One region of the Weizmannia acidilactici genome, then DNA from elsewhere that is predicted to be linked to it. Evidence: predicted binding sites of a transcription regulator. Region 1 holds the regulator's gene; the other holds the start of a gene.

Region 1 (7,638 bases):
ACCATGCGCCGGTATTTGGACAAACTGTGCGAGCGAAGCTGGCTGTCAAAACGGATAAACCCAAAATACCGTTGGGATAAAACGATGCAATACCGGGTAAACCTTACCAAAATTCAGCGCGATCTCGCAAAACTGGGTTATGTTTTGGAAGGTTACAAACTGCCGGTTTTTAATGATGACGGAGCGGAATTTCAAAATGAAAATCCGGGCCATCAGGATGAAAATCCAAACTTTCAAAATGAATGTTCGGACGATCAGGTTGAAAATACATACTTTCAAAATGAAAATTCCAACGATCAATATGAAAACCCATGCTTTCAATATGAGCGCTCAAACGTTCACGATGAAAGTGCAATACCAAAGACTACTTCAGAGATTACTACAGAGACTACGGCAAAGATTACTTCTTCTTCAATAGAGCACTTTCCCGTTTTTGAAAAAGGTGAGGAAACAAAGAATGTAATCGCGTTTTATGAACAAAACGGCTTTGGAACAGCTGGTTCCTATATTGCCGAAAAAATTTTTACATGGTGTGATGAATTAACGGCGGAACTCGTGATAGAAGCGATGAAAACTGCAGTGGAACACGGCGTAGCAAACTGGAGATACTGTGAAACGATCTTAAAGGACTGGGCGGGGAAAAATGTGCAAACAGTGGAGGAGGCGCGTGCATTGCAGCTGGAATTTATAAAGCGGCGGCAGAGGCATTCTGGAATCCGGAGGAAAGAAGTGCTTCCCAGCTGGTTTTCGGAATTCGAGCACAGTTTCCTTGGCAGTTCTGCATTGCAGGAAAAAAGCCCGGAAGATATCGCCGCCCTGCGGCAACGCCTTGAAAAAATAAGGGAGCAGTATCGAAAAAAAGAAGCGGTCAAATCTTGACCATTTTAAAAACTTTAAGAAACGCAGCAAATCCATCGCTCGGAAAATTTGCTTCGTTTTCCGGTCCGCTGGTTAACCGGAAGGGCTGGCTAAATCAGCAAAAAAAGATGGAGGTGGAAGGTGCCGGCTTCCGACGATTCCCGTTTATTCGGGCGTACGTCCAGGCCGGCAACCGATGGAAAGGAAGGGGAAGAAGATGCGGGGGAAAATGGCGGCATCGGCACTACTTAAACACCGTATCGAAAAATCGTTCAATGCCTTCTTCGTTCAGCGCGCTCGTATTTTCCGTAACGCCTCTCATTTTTTTAACCAGCATTTTTTCTAAAAAGTTCATTTCGTCCAGCTTATATGCGTATCCTAACACTTCTTTGGCTACGGCGTGTTTCCGCAGTGCTTCCGGAAAGGCATGGTTAAATTCATCTATGACTTTTTTGCGGTCTGTTTCGCCGGCGCATAAAAAGAGGCCGACACGCTTCTGCAAAAGGATGTCCAAATGGTGTTTGATAAATTTGGTAAGCGGTTTCTGGATTTTTCCCAGATAAATGGATCCGCCGATCATGATGTTTTTGTAATCTGAGAGATTTGGCGGTTCTTCTTTTAAAATATTAATGGATAAAATTTCTTCCGGCGATTTTCTTAAGAGAGACCTGACAATGCCCTCAACCGTCCCGTGCTTGGAAGCGTAAACAACAATGTTGTTCATTTTTCTCAGTCCTTTGCTTAAAGTAACTTCATTAAAACTCCCAATATTAGGATAACCCTAAACAAAGGGATTGTTTACTATTTTTTTGTTACATTTTACTAATGATTCGAGAAAATTCGTTTTACCAGTACTAGCCGCAGAATTTCTTGCCCAAGTATGTTTTGGGAAAAATATACCTCATTACGGTATTTCGGCATTCATAATATCTTTAAATCTCGCATATCCTCTATTAAAAAAGAAGCAGCAAACAAACTGCTTCTCTCTACTTCAATGCACCATTTGACGGTACAGGCCGATGACTTTACCTAATATGGTTACATTTTTCAGAATGATCGGTTCCATTGTCGGGTTTTCAGGCTGCAGCCTGAAATGGTCTTTCTCTTTGAAAAACCTTTTGACGGTTGCTTCATTTTCGTCCGTCATGGCGACGACGATATCCCCGTTATCGGCGGTCTGCTGGGAACGGACAATGACGTAATCACCGTCCAAAATGCCCGCATCAATCATGCTCTCGCCTTCGACTTCCAACATATAAACAGAATCGTCGGAAGGGACAAGATGTTCCGGCAGCGGGAAATACTCCTCGATATTTTCAATTGCCGTAATCGGGATGCCGGCAGTGACTTTCCCGACAACAGGCACATTTACAACATTTTGAAGAGGAATTTCTTCTTCATGGTCCAAAATCTCAATCGCCCTCGGCTTCGTAGGGTCGCGCCGGATCAGCCCCTTGCTTTCAAGCCTGGCGAGGTGGCCGTGCACAGTCGAACTGGAAGCAAGGCCGACAGCTTGGCCGATTTCCCTTACGGAAGGGGGATAGCCTTTTGTCCGTACTTCCTGCTTAATGAAATTTAATATATCCTGTTGCCGTTTTGATAGTTTGGTCATAAAATTCCACCTCGTCGTTCAATTGTGATCGGCACATCCTTACAGCCGCACCTGCGAACGGCGGTGTGCCATTATTTGCTATTATTATATCACGCCGAAGAAGAAAAAACAAACATAAGTTCGAAAAAACTATTGACTAAAACACATGTTCGTTTTATAATTTTATTATCCAAACATCGAACAAATATTCGTGGAAGGGTGATGGCGGTGGCACGGTTATGGAAACAGTATAATTATGTTATGATTTTAATAGTTGTAATACTCATTTTAGGCTTTTATATGATTGCAAGTCTGCAGGACCGTTCAAGCTGCAGGGAGATTGTTGTCGGGGAAGGGCAAACACTTTGGAACATCGCTGACCGGTATGCCAAGGCCGGTTCCATGAACAGGGAGGAATTCATTCGTTGGGTGGAGGCCCATAACGATATAGATGGGAATATGATCAAAGCCGGCGAAAAAATCGTCATTCCGGTTGAAAAAAACGGCGTGCCGGGAAACGAAAATGAAATGGCATTTAAGTAAGAAGCAGGAGATTGGGAAAATGAAAGTCGTTTTATATTGCAGAGTAAGCACGGATAAAGAGAGCCAAGAAACTTCCCTGCACAGGCAGCGGGAAGAGCTCGAAAAACTTTCCGCAAGGCTCGGGTTCGAAGTGGCGGCCGTGATCGAAGACAGGGCGAGCGGATATGACCTGGACAGGCCAGGTGTGCTCGACCTGCTCGAGCTTTTGGATGCCGATCGGATCGATGCGGTGCTTGTCCAGGATGAAACGCGTATCGGACGGGGGAATGCAAAAATTGCACTCATTCATTTTTTATATAAAAAAGGGGTAAAAGTATATTGTTATGCCCAAAACGGGGAATTGGAGCTGTCGGAATCCGATTCCATGGTATTGAAAATAGTCAGCATGGTGGAAGAGTACCAGCGGAAGCTTCACAATTTAAAGATCAAGAGGGGCATGGAGCGTGCAGTAAAAAAAGGCTACCGCCCGCAAAAAAATTTAAAGGGACACGGCAATGTGCACGGCAAGGAAAGGAAAGATGTTCCGGTTGAAGAAATCGTCCACTTGCGCGAAAATGGTCTGACTTTCCAGGAAATTGCCGCCACTATGCGCGGATTCGGCTACCGCGTTTCAAAGGCAACTGTGCACCGGAGATACCAGGAATATATGGAGGAAAAGGGTTTTTCGGAATAGGGCTGTGTTGCCGGTGCACATCCGTTGCGGGCACGCCCGTTTTTTAGTAAGATAACTTAAAAACATGAAGATAAGGAGAGAAACGATGCTTTCTAAGGACAAAATGTCAAGGATTAATGAATTGGCGCGAAAAGCCAAAAACGGCGGGCTGACGGATGAGGAAGCAAAAGAACAGTCCAAATTGAGAAGCGAATATTTGCAGGCGTTCCGTTCTTCTATGAAACAAACAATCGAAAATGTCCGCGTCTTTGACCCTGACGGAAATGACGTCACACCGGAAAAAATCAAGCTCATTCAAATGAAGCGGAAAATGCACTAACGGCCCCTGAGTGGGCTTTTTGCATAAATAAATGTGTGCGGGCATACCAGCCTTTTTGCGCTGAAAGCCTGTAAGAGCTGTAAAAAAGTTGTGTTATTGGTTTAACTTGCCTTAATATAGGAATGTAACCACCGAGAGAAAGGATGATTAAGATGTTTGATAAAACGGATGAACTGGCAATCACGACGATCCGTACGCTGTCCATCGATGCCATTGAAAAAGCGAAATCGGGCCATCCCGGGTTGCCGATGGGGGCTGCTCCGATGGCGTACACGCTTTGGACAAGGTATATGAACCACAATCCTGAAAATCCGCACTGGTTTAACCGGGACCGCTTTGTATTATCCGCCGGCCACGGTTCTATGCTGCTGTACAGCCTGCTTCATTTATCCGGCTATCCGTTAAGCATGGACGAAATTAAAAATTTCCGGCAATTCGGAAGCAAAACCCCTGGCCATCCTGAATTTGGGCATACAGAAGGCGTTGAGGCAACGACCGGCCCGCTTGGACAAGGCATTGCGATGGCGGTCGGCATGGCGATGGCGGAAAGGCATCTGGCGGCAGTTTACAATAAAGAAAATTATCATGTCATTGACCACTATACATATGCGCTTTGCGGCGACGGGGACTTAATGGAGGGCGTTTCCGCGGAGGCGGCATCTTTGGCTGGACATTTAAAATTAGGCCGCCTCATTGTCTTGTATGACTCCAATGATATTTCCCTTGACGGTGAATTAAACAAGTCGTTCTCTGAAAGCGTTGAAGGGAGATTTAAAGCTTACGGCTGGCAATATTTGCGCGTGGAAGACGGTAATGACATCGGGGCCGTTGCAAAAGCCATTGAAGCAGCCAAGGCCGATACAACCCGCCCGACGCTGATTGAAGTGAAAACAATCATCGGGTACGGTTCCCCTAACAAATCTGGTAAATCCGCCGTCCACGGCGCTCCGCTCGGGGAAGAAGAACTGAAACTGACTAAAGAAGCGTATAAATGGACGTTTGAGGAAGACTTTTATGTACCGGATGAAGTATACAGCCGTTTCCGCGAATTAGTCATTGAAAACGGCGTGAAAAAGGAAAAAGAATGGCAGTCTTTGTTCGCTGAATATGAACAACAATATCCGGAACTTGCCGCAGAGCTGAAGCTTGCCATCAAAGGGGAGCTTCCGGAAGGCTGGGATAAAGAGATTCCGGTTTATGAAGAAGGGAAAACGCTGGCGAGCCGTGCATCAAGCGGGGAAGTGCTTAATGCGGTTGCGAAGCGGCTGCCGTCATTATTCGGCGGTTCTGCCGATTTGGCCGGTTCTAACAATACCCGTATGAAAGAAGACAAAGATTATTTACCGGATGTTTACGAAGGACGCAATATCTGGTTCGGTGTCCGCGAATTTGCGATGGGCGCGGCATTGAACGGGATGGCCCTCCACGGCGGTGTGCATGTTTACGGCGGCACATTCTTTGTTTTCTCGGACTACCTTCGTCCGGCTATCCGGCTTGCTGCACTCATGGGACTCCCGGTTACGTATGTGTTTACGCATGACAGCATTGCGGTCGGGGAAGATGGTCCGACCCATGAACCGGTTGAACAGCTTCCGTCACTGCGCGCAATGCCGAATTTGTCCGTCATTCGTCCGGCTGATGGCAATGAAACGGCGGCAGCTTGGCGCCTCGCTTTAACATCCAAGGATCATCCGACAGCACTTGTCTTGACGCGGCAAGGGCTGCCAACGATCATAGGAACGGCCGAAACAGCGCAGGAAGGCGTTTCGAAAGGGGCTTATGTCATTTCACCGGCCCAAAAAGAAACAGCCGACCTCCTTTTGCTTGCCAGCGGCTCGGAAGTCCACCTGGCTGTAGAGGCCCAGAAACAGTTGGCAGGAGAAAATATTGATGCAGCTGTTGTCAGCATGCCGTCCTGGGACCGTTTCGAACAGCAAAGCCAAGAATATAAAGAATCCGTTCTGCCTAAAACCGTGAAGAAACGTCTTGCAATTGAAATGGCTTCCTCGTTCGGATGGGAAAGATATACCGGCGATGAAGGCGATATTTTGGCAATTGATACTTTCGGTGCGAGCGGAAAAGGCAATACGGTTGTGAAAGAATACGGGTTCACCGTTGAAAATGTCGTTGCGCGCGCGAAAAAACTATTGGATTTATAATCGATAAAATAAGAGCCTGCTTGATGCGGATTTCCGCAAATGGCAGGCTCATTTTTGTGTTTGCAGGGTGTAAAAACCGTTAACGGTGTTATTTTCGACACAACTTACAGAATTTTATAACACCGTACGACAACTTTTTTGAGGCTTTTCCATTATAGTAAGGGTAATAATGACGTTGGGAGTGATGCATGCATGCGGACTTATTATATTTATTTAATTGAAGAAGAAATTGCGCAGTATTATTACGGCAGGGAACGCATGTTTTTTGATCTGTTCAATCAATATTCCAGCGTGACCGGCAGATTAAAAAACGTTATCCGCCAGCAGATCGATTATATTACGAAACCGATTCCGCTTTTGTCCGTGCAACATGTCTTGCAGCAGATATTTCCCAATCAAAATGAAATGGTATATGAAAACGGCGCTTACCGGCTGATCTCAAACAAAAAGGGCCAGTATGCCGAAGTAAATATTGAGCAAAGGCTGCTTCGCCTCCATGCATCCGGCAGCTATGATACGGAAACAGCTATATTTGAAACTTTAAGGAAATTCAACGGCAATCTTCTTGCAATCGATTACGACAATAAACGGTTCGGTTGGATCAAGCCGGTGAAAGAAAGAAAATTCGTGTGAGGCGGCAAAGAAGTATTGTATAATTCAAGAGGATTTAGTACACTGTATGTGAGTGAAGGAGGTATACTATGACTTGGGTTTTTATTCTCGTAGCCCTTATTGCCCTTTTGGTCGGCATTGCGATCGGTTTTTTCATCGCACGTAAATATATGATGAATTACCTGAAGAAAAATCCGCCAATTAACGAACAAATGTTGAAAATGATGATGATGCAAATGGGCATGAAGCCGTCACAAAAGAAAATCAATCAAATGATGAATGCTATGAATAAACAAATGAAATTGTAAGCTGGATTGCCGGCTTTTGTGGGATATCTATTCCACTGTACAACTTCGCACGAATTTATAAACCACTTTTTCTGCCAAGATTCCACACAGAAAAGGTGGTTTTTGAGTTTATCCGCCATTTTTGGCCAACCCCCGGGACGTTTTCCTGCGATTCCCTTTCGATCAAACGGCGTGCGGATTTTCCGCCTTCTGGTAACTTTTTTTCATCAAACGGCTCTTTTTTTGTTAAAATGAATCTATGCCGGAACAAGGAGTGGACCAATGGCTGATATAACAGTATGGTTGTCTTTCGGGGCAGGCTTTATGAGTTTTATTTCGCCTTGCTGTTTGCCGCTCTATCCCGCGTTTGTTTCTTACATAACGGGTGCCTCTGTCGGCCAGTTAAAGGCGGGGCATGCGATGCGGAAGTGGAGGAGCATCGCGCATACCGCATGTTTTTTGGCAGGATTTTCCGTTGTTTTTATTGCCTTGGGATTCGGGGCTTCATGGATCGGGAATATGTTTATCACTTACGGGGACTTGATCCGGCAGCTCGGCGCAATTTTTCTCATATTTTTCGGGCTGGTGGCTGCCGG
Region 2 (7,638 bases), on a different contig from region 1:
GCGTCACTTCGATCGCATATGCCAGCTGGGTTATCAATTCCGGAATCGGTTACGTGATTGGCGCGAACCTGCCGCAGTTTTTGCAGGCGAGCATGACGGTGGCGTTGTATGCAATGTTTATCGGCCTTCTTGTCCCTTCCTTGAAAAGAAATGTGAAAGTATTGTTCCTTGCCGCCATTTCCGCCGGCTTTAATAGCATTTTTATCGGCTTTCATGTGATGGAAGAGGGATGGTCGATTATCACATCCACACTTTTATCCGCAGTCTTGATCGAAATTACGGAAACATACAATCGGAAAAAGCGGGTGGAAGAAAGATGAACACTATTATTCTCGTCATCATTGGAATGGGGCTTGTAACGTATTTGCCGCGGATGCTGCCGTTTGTCCTTTTGCAAAACAAAACGCTGCCGCCGTTTTTGGAAGGCGTTTTAAAAAATGTCCCGTATGCGATTTTGGGCGCGCTGATTTTTCCAAAGGTGTTTTTGATCCAAAAAGACCCGCTGTTTGGAACGATCGGAGCCGGCACCGCAATTATTCTTGCTTTGACCGGTGCCAATGTCATTATTGTGGTGCTTGGGGCGATTGCCGTATTGAGTTTTTATTCTTTTATGTTTTAGGGCACATTAAAAAATGGCTGTTCTAAATGCCTTTTTCCTGCGTTACATATATAGTGAAGGACAAGGAGGGAGTGCATATTTATTGAAAACGAAATGGGCATTGCGGGCAATAGCCGGATATGTGCTGTTCGGTCTTTTGATGTACTGGTATCTATTTCGTTTTGCAAATACCGCGATTCCGGAGCAGTACAGGGGAACGGCCGCAGATCCCGCAATTTTTATGAACAGCCGTGAACTGTATTTAATCGAAGCATATTCGAAAATCCGGAACCTGCTTTTTTTCCTGTCTGCCCCGTATGAATGGCTTTTTTATTTTTTGGTTCTCGCGCTCGGCATCTCGAAAATGTTTGAAAAGTGGGCCGCTGAAGTTTCACGCTTCCGCGTCATTCAAACAGCGGTTTATCTCTTTTGGTTTTCCATTGCATCTTTTTTGTTTACATTCCCGATGAGTTTCCTGTCCTACCGTTTTTCAAAGGTATATCACATTTCCACCCAGACGTTTACCGGGTGGATGAAAGATGAAGTCACCGATTTTTGGGTAAATTTCGTGATCATGTTTGCCGTTTTCGCTGTCCTCTATGCGCTCATGAAAAAGTACCGGTATAAATGGTGGATTCCTGCCTGGCTATTGTCGATTCCGTATACGGTTTTTATGATGTTTATCCAGCCGGTTGTAATCGATCCTTTGTATAATGATTTTTATCCTTTGAAAGACAAGGCGCTGGAAGCAAAAATCCTAGCGCTCGCGTCGAAAGCACATATTCCGGCGGATCATGTATATGAAGTCAATATGTCAGAAAAAACAAATGCCTTAAATGCCTATGTCACAGGGATCGGCGCCAATTCAAGGATCGTACTCTGGGATACGACCCTCAACCGTTTGAACGATAAAGAGATTTTATTTGTGATGGCACATGAGATGGGGCATTATGTGGAAAAACATATTTATTTCGGCACGGCGGGTTATATTTTGATGATGCTTATCGGGTTGTGGCTGAATGCGAAAATCATGAACGCCATTGCTAGCCGGAAAGGAAGCGGACGATGGATGACGGGAATTTCGAATATCAGTTCGCTTCCCCTGTTCTTGTTGATTTCCTCGGTTTTGCTGTTTGCGTCAAGTCCGCTTGTGAATTGGGGATCACGGTATGAGGAACTCCGTGCGGACCGCTATGCCGTCAAAATGACCCACGATCCTAAATCCGGCATCCAAACGTTCCAAATCTTAACGAAGGCGGGACTAAGTGAAGTCAATCCTCCGCTTCTTGTAAAAATATTCCGCTACGATCACCCGACGATGCTGGAGCGAATCCGCATGCTGGAAGGGGAAAAATAAAACCTGACTATGAAAAAAGCAGTGTGCGCCAGTTTGCAAGGCGCCCGCTGCTTTTTTGGATTTAACGGCTATTTGAGCAAAAGAAAAGGGCGGTGCAAACCGGTTTTGACCGCTTTGCCGCAGCCCGAATCATCCGAATTGTAAATTGATTTTTTTGAGTTCATTCGTTAGCTCCATGAACTGCTCTTTGTCCCGGAGATCAAGTACATGGTCGATTTGTTCCAGCAGTTTCTCTTTTTGTTTGTTCAACATGATCTCATTTAGCAGCATGTCAGTATAAATGTGTTCCACGAATTTTTCCATTTGGATCTGGGTCATCGCACTTTCTTTTGGCAGGTCAGAATAAGATTTTTTGTTCTCCATGTATGATCACCCTTTTCGCTTTTTTTTATTATATAGAGTTTTCAAACGAAAATCAATCAAAAAAATTTGCCTTTTCTGAAACAATGAATTGGAAAAAAATACGCATTTTTTGAAAAAAATACTAGAAATTGAGGAATTTTGTACTATAATAGAGTTATGAATAATGCTATTGGGGGGAAGATGTTTGCAACTGAAAGAGTATGAAATTTGTCCGTATACTATGGCGATTATTCCTTACAGTGATGGAAGTGAGGCTGGTTCAAAAGTTCTCGAAGTCAATCAGGAAATTTATGTGCAGGACAGTCCTTTAGAAATTGTTAAAATAAGTTGTGAAAATTTTGGAAGCAACTTTGAAGGAAGAAAAAATTCAACGAAACGCTTAATTAATGTCCGCCATAAACCGCCCATAATTATAGATCCCCATACATCCACAATACTTTTTCCAACTAAATCGCCAACTAAGCCGGATTGTATCTGGCTGGTTTCCAGGCATATCAAAGACCATTACCCTGAAGAGGGGGGGAAAACAAAAATCATTTTTTCCAACAACCAAACGTTTATTTTGCCGATTAGCCACGGCTCATTTTTGAACCAGTATCACAATGCGGCATCATTGCAGGTTGCTTATGAAGCTAAAATCAGGCGGGCAAGATTGCTTTTTTTAAAGCAACAAGGGTTTAAGGTGTTTGAGGATTTTGGGGATCACGGGCTGTATTGGTTTTAGGCGGCAGGCAGGGAAGGGCTCCCTGCCTTTTTGTTCGATAAAGTGAATACTTTGGACAGGAAATTGATCTGGTTACAAAAGGAAAATTGAAGTGGAAAATCGAAATTTACTTATGAATCGTTAAAGAAAGGAACGATCGCCGTTTGGAGAGGAAAAAGATTTATATGCGCTGTACTCCATCGTCCGCAGCTTGCAAGCAAACAGCTAAAAGGTGCTGTTTGTCAGACACATATTGGCGAAAGCAGTATGAATCCATTTCAAATATTTTTTACGTGCAATCGGGAACCCGGAACCGGCATTGGACATAGGAAGCAACTGGAATGGCTTTACCAGCTGGAGCCCCGAAATACCGTGAGTTCACCAGACCAAAAATAAAAGTGGGAGTCGATTGAAAATAATACATCGGTGATATGGTACACTAAAAGCGAATTGAAAATGGAGGAGTACAAGAAGAATATGAACCTGGAACTGCTCAAAGATTGGCTAACGATGGAAAACTTCATGCAGCTAATGACCCAATACCGTTCTTTCGGGCCTATTTTAGGGACGGGGCTGCTCGTTTTGGAGGCTTTTCTACCCTTTTTGCCCATGGTGCTGATTGTCATGGCAAATGCCAACGCATTTGGGCTTTGGCTAGGGTTTCTCTTATCATGGTTCGGGGCATGCACGGGGGCTTTTCTTGTATTCCTCTCCGTAAGAAAGTACGGGCAGAGCCGTTTTCTTGCTTTTTTAAAGACACACCGCCATGTGAAAAAACTGATGGATTGGCTTGACCGCCACGGGTTTGCGCCGCTTTTTGTGCTGCTCTGTTTTCCTTTCACCCCCTCGGCTGTCGTTAATATCGTGGCAGGCCTTTCCGCGATCCGCTGGTTCCAATATTTATTGGCTGTATTTGCCGGCAAAATGATCACCATTTTCATCATCAGCTTTATTGGGCATGATATTGCATCGCTTTTGAAACAGCCGCTTCGTACGGGAATTGTGCTGCTGGCCATCGCCGTGTTATGGTTTGTCGGGAAAAGAGTGGAAGCCCGGTTGAGCCGAAAAATAAAAATGGAACAAAATCAAAGTTGATTCGTATACAGGGGAAAGCGATTTTGAATGGAGGTATGGAAATGAACAACCATGATATTGATTTCAAACTGTATGGGGACGACATGCAGTTTGTCGAAGTGGAACTGGACCCGCAGGAAACGGTCATTGCCGAAGCGGGTAGCTTGATGATGATGGAAGACGGCATCCGGATGGAAACGATCTTTGGCGACGGATCGGGCAGCCAGAGCGGCTTAATGGGGAAATTGTTCTCGGCCGGAAAAAGACTAATTACCGGTGAAAGCTTATTTATGACCGCTTTTACGAATGAAGCCTACGATAAGAAGCATGTCGCTTTTGCGGCGCCTTACCCGGGCAAAATCGTGCCGATGGATTTAAGTGAACACGACGGGAAGATAATTTGCCAAAAAGATGCCTTTTTGGCTGCAGCAAAAGGGGTCTCGGTTGGTATCGAATTCCAGCGGAAAATCGGCACCGGGTTTTTTGGTGGCGAAGGCTTTATCATGCAGAAGCTTGAAGGGGACGGCCTTGCCTTTATCCATGCAGGCGGCACGATCCAAAAGCGTGAACTGGCACCCGGGGAAACATTAAGGGTTGATACAGGTTGCCTTGTAGCCATGACAAGAACCGTTGATTATGATATTGAATTTGTTAAAGGAATTAAAACTGCATTGTTCGGCGGCGAAGGGCTGTTCTTTGCCACATTGCGCGGCCCGGGGGCGGTTTGGGTGCAGTCCCTCCCTTTCAGCCGTCTCGCAAGCCGTGTGTTTGCGGCAATGCCGCAGTTCGGCGGTTCCAGGGATGAAGGCAGCATAGCAAAAGGGCTGTTTGATCTGTTTGACGGGGATTAAAAGGGTGCGTTTTTAATGCGGCACCGCAGCTTAAAAAGGGACTTTCCCGAAGGCGGCGGTACCTTATTTTTGTGCATTGTGGTTCGTATAGCGCGCCCCGAACCGGAGTAGCACAAAAAACTTGATTAAGCCGTAAATATGATTTAAAATAAAAGAACAAATGTTCTAATTTTGGTTGCGGTTTCCGTGTGTTTACGCCATTCGGCAAATGGAAGCGTGTTATGAAGAAATTGGAATGATCGGATAGAAGGAAGTGAAACGAGTGTCCCTTCGATTTATTATCGGCCGTCCCGGGACGGGGAAGACGGAATTCATCCACCGCGAAATCAGACAGAAACTGCTTGAAAATCCATCCGGCTCCCCCTTGATTTATCTTGTTCCGGAGCAGATGACATTTTTGTCGGAAACACGGCTTGCACATGCCCCGGATCTGGGCGGCATGATCCGTGCCCAGGTGTACAGCTTTACGCGCCTTGCATGGAAAATATTGCAAGAAGTTGGCGGCATCAGCCGCAGCCACGTTTCTAGTTCAGGTTTAAATATGCTCATTCGGAAAATATTAGAAGATAAAAAAGAAGAACTGTCCGTGTTTGGACGGGCGGCGGATAAGGCCGGATTTATTGACCATGTTGAGCAGATATTGACAGAATTTAAACGTTCCTGTGTTACACCGGAGCAGCTTTTAGAGCAGCGGGAAGAACTCGGGAAAGAAGGAAAAGGAGAAGTTCTGTCGGATAAGCTGCATGACTTAGAAATCGTGTACAGCGCCTATGAACAAAAATTGGAAGGCAAATACATTGATTCGGAAGATTACTTGCGCCTGCTTGCTTCTGCGATCGCGCATTCCCGCTATTTGCAGCAGGCGGAAATTTATATTGACGGTTTCCACACTTTTACCCCCCAGGAATATTTGGTCATCACGGAACTTTTGAAAACTTGCCGCCGCGTCACGGTTGCTCTGGCAACGGACAGGGCGTTCCGAAGGGCCCGCCCCGATGATTTGTACCTGTTCCGGATGCCGGGGGAAGCATATGCGTCCATTTATGAACTGGCGCTTTCAGGCCAGGTTGACATGGAAGAAGATGTTGTGCTCCATGAGCCGGTCCGGTTCGGGCATGAAAGCCTGCGCTTTTTACAGTCCAGCTTTGAAGAACTGCCGTTTCCATCTTTTTTGGATGAAAGCAGGGTGGAAATTTGGCAGGCAAATAACAGGCGGGCGGAAATTGAGGGGATTGCCCGTGCGATCCGGGATGCTGTCATGCAAAACTGGTGCCGCTACCGGGATATCGCCCTCCTTGTCCGCAACGGAGATGCCTACCAGGAGTTAATCGAAACGGTTTTTTATGATTATGAGGTGCCGTATTTTATTGACCGGAAACGGCCGATGCTCAATCATCCGCTAATTGAGCTGGTCCGCTCCACTTTGGAAATTATCCGGGGAAACTGGCGCTATGAACCCGTTTTCCGGGCGGTAAAAACAGACCTATTGTTTCCGCTTGGGGAAAACATCCATAGGCTGCGTGAAAAAATGGATCGGCTTGAAAACTATGTCCTTGCTTATGGGATCCAGGGGGAACGATGGACGGGCAGAAAAAGATGGGAGTACAGGCGCATCAGGGGCCTTGAGCTGGAAAATCTGCCGCAAACCGACGAAGAAAGAAAAATTGAACAGGAAATCAATGAGCTGCGGTTGTTGATCACAGCGCCGGTTTTGCGCCTATCGCGGCGGCTGAAGCGGGCTAAGACAGGGCGTGCGCTGTGCGAAGCGCTGTATCTTTATTTGGAAGAGTTGGAGATTCCAAGAAAACTGGAAAATTTACGGCTAATTAAGGAAGAAGAAGGGGATCTTGTCGCCGCCAGGGAACATGACCAGGCCTGGAATGAAGTGATGGGCCTTTTGGACCAGTTCGTGGAAATTTTTGGCGATGACCCTGCAGATCTAAAGAAATTTTCGTCCATTATCGAAACGGGGCTTGAGTCTTTGAAATTTTCGATCGTCCCGCCTGCCTTGGATCAAGTGTTGGTGGCCGATTTGGAACAGTCGCGCCTTTCGGATGTAAAACTGGCATTTATTATCGGGGTGAATGATGGCGTGATGCCGGCCAAAATAACCGAAGAGGGGATCCTAAATGATGAGGAACGCGAATATTTGCTGTTGAAAGGCATGGAGATCACACCGGGAAGCAAAGTGCGTCTTTTGGATGAAGAATTTATTTTTTACCGTGCGCTGACGACGCCTTCGGAAAGGCTTGTCCTATCTTATCCTCTTGCCGATGAAGAAGGGAAGGCGCTGCTTGCGTCCCCTTATATCAAACGGATGCAGGATATGTTCCCGTCACATGGTGGGGGATTATGGGTGAATGATCCGGCCGAACTGCAAGATGATCAGCAAATCGCATATATTTCCCATCCGGCGGCTGCCGTTGCTTTTGTCACTTCCCAGTTGCAGCTGAAGAAAAGGGGCTATCCAATGGCCAGTTTTTGGTGGGATGCTTATAACTTCTATATTGGAAACCCGGAATGGAAAAATGGGGCCGCCCATGCTTTTTCAAGTTTGTTTTATCAAAACAAGGCGCGCAAACTGTCCGAAAAAACGAGCCGAGAATTGTACGGAGACCATATTTTAGCCAGTGTGTCGAGAATGGAGCAGTTTTTCGTCTGTCCGTTTTCACATTTTGCGACATACGGGCTG

What was found. Region 1 encodes LexA, which represses DNA repair genes until DNA is damaged. Its sites were predicted from a motif close to CGAACATATGTTCG; they were not measured.
Region 2: addB (helicase-exonuclease AddAB subunit AddB) is a predicted target of LexA. The motif match lies at 5,100-5,113, and genes of this name have one in related genera.

The regions. Positions count from the first base shown of each region.
Region 1 covers NZ_BKZR01000020.1:1,435-9,072, reverse strand. Annotated here, with positions in the region: gene GBH70_RS08905 (DnaD domain-containing protein) at 1-879, shown strand, start outside; gene GBH70_RS08900 (flavodoxin domain-containing protein) at 1,103-1,582, opposite strand; gene lexA (transcriptional repressor LexA) at 1,850-2,470, opposite strand; gene yneA (cell division suppressor protein YneA) at 2,672-2,992, shown strand; gene GBH70_RS08885 (YneB family resolvase-like protein) at 3,012-3,665, shown strand; gene GBH70_RS08880 (DUF896 domain-containing protein) at 3,751-3,984, shown strand; gene tkt (transketolase) at 4,137-6,143, shown strand; gene sirA (sporulation inhibitor of replication protein SirA) at 6,336-6,776, shown strand; gene GBH70_RS08865 (YneF family protein) at 6,845-7,063, shown strand; gene GBH70_RS08860 (cytochrome c biogenesis CcdA family protein) at 7,325-7,638, shown strand, end outside.
Region 2 covers NZ_BKZR01000006.1:93,666-101,303, reverse strand. Annotated here, with positions in the region: gene GBH70_RS03750 (AzlC family ABC transporter permease) at 1-320, shown strand, start outside; gene GBH70_RS03745 (AzlD domain-containing protein) at 317-619, shown strand; gene GBH70_RS03740 (M48 family metallopeptidase) at 702-1,955, shown strand; gene GBH70_RS03735 (IDEAL domain-containing protein) at 2,085-2,318, opposite strand; gene GBH70_RS03730 (competence protein ComK) at 2,503-3,042, shown strand; gene GBH70_RS03725 (TVP38/TMEM64 family protein) at 3,499-4,116, shown strand; gene GBH70_RS03720 (TIGR00266 family protein) at 4,158-4,946, shown strand; gene addB (helicase-exonuclease AddAB subunit AddB) at 5,209-7,638, shown strand, end outside.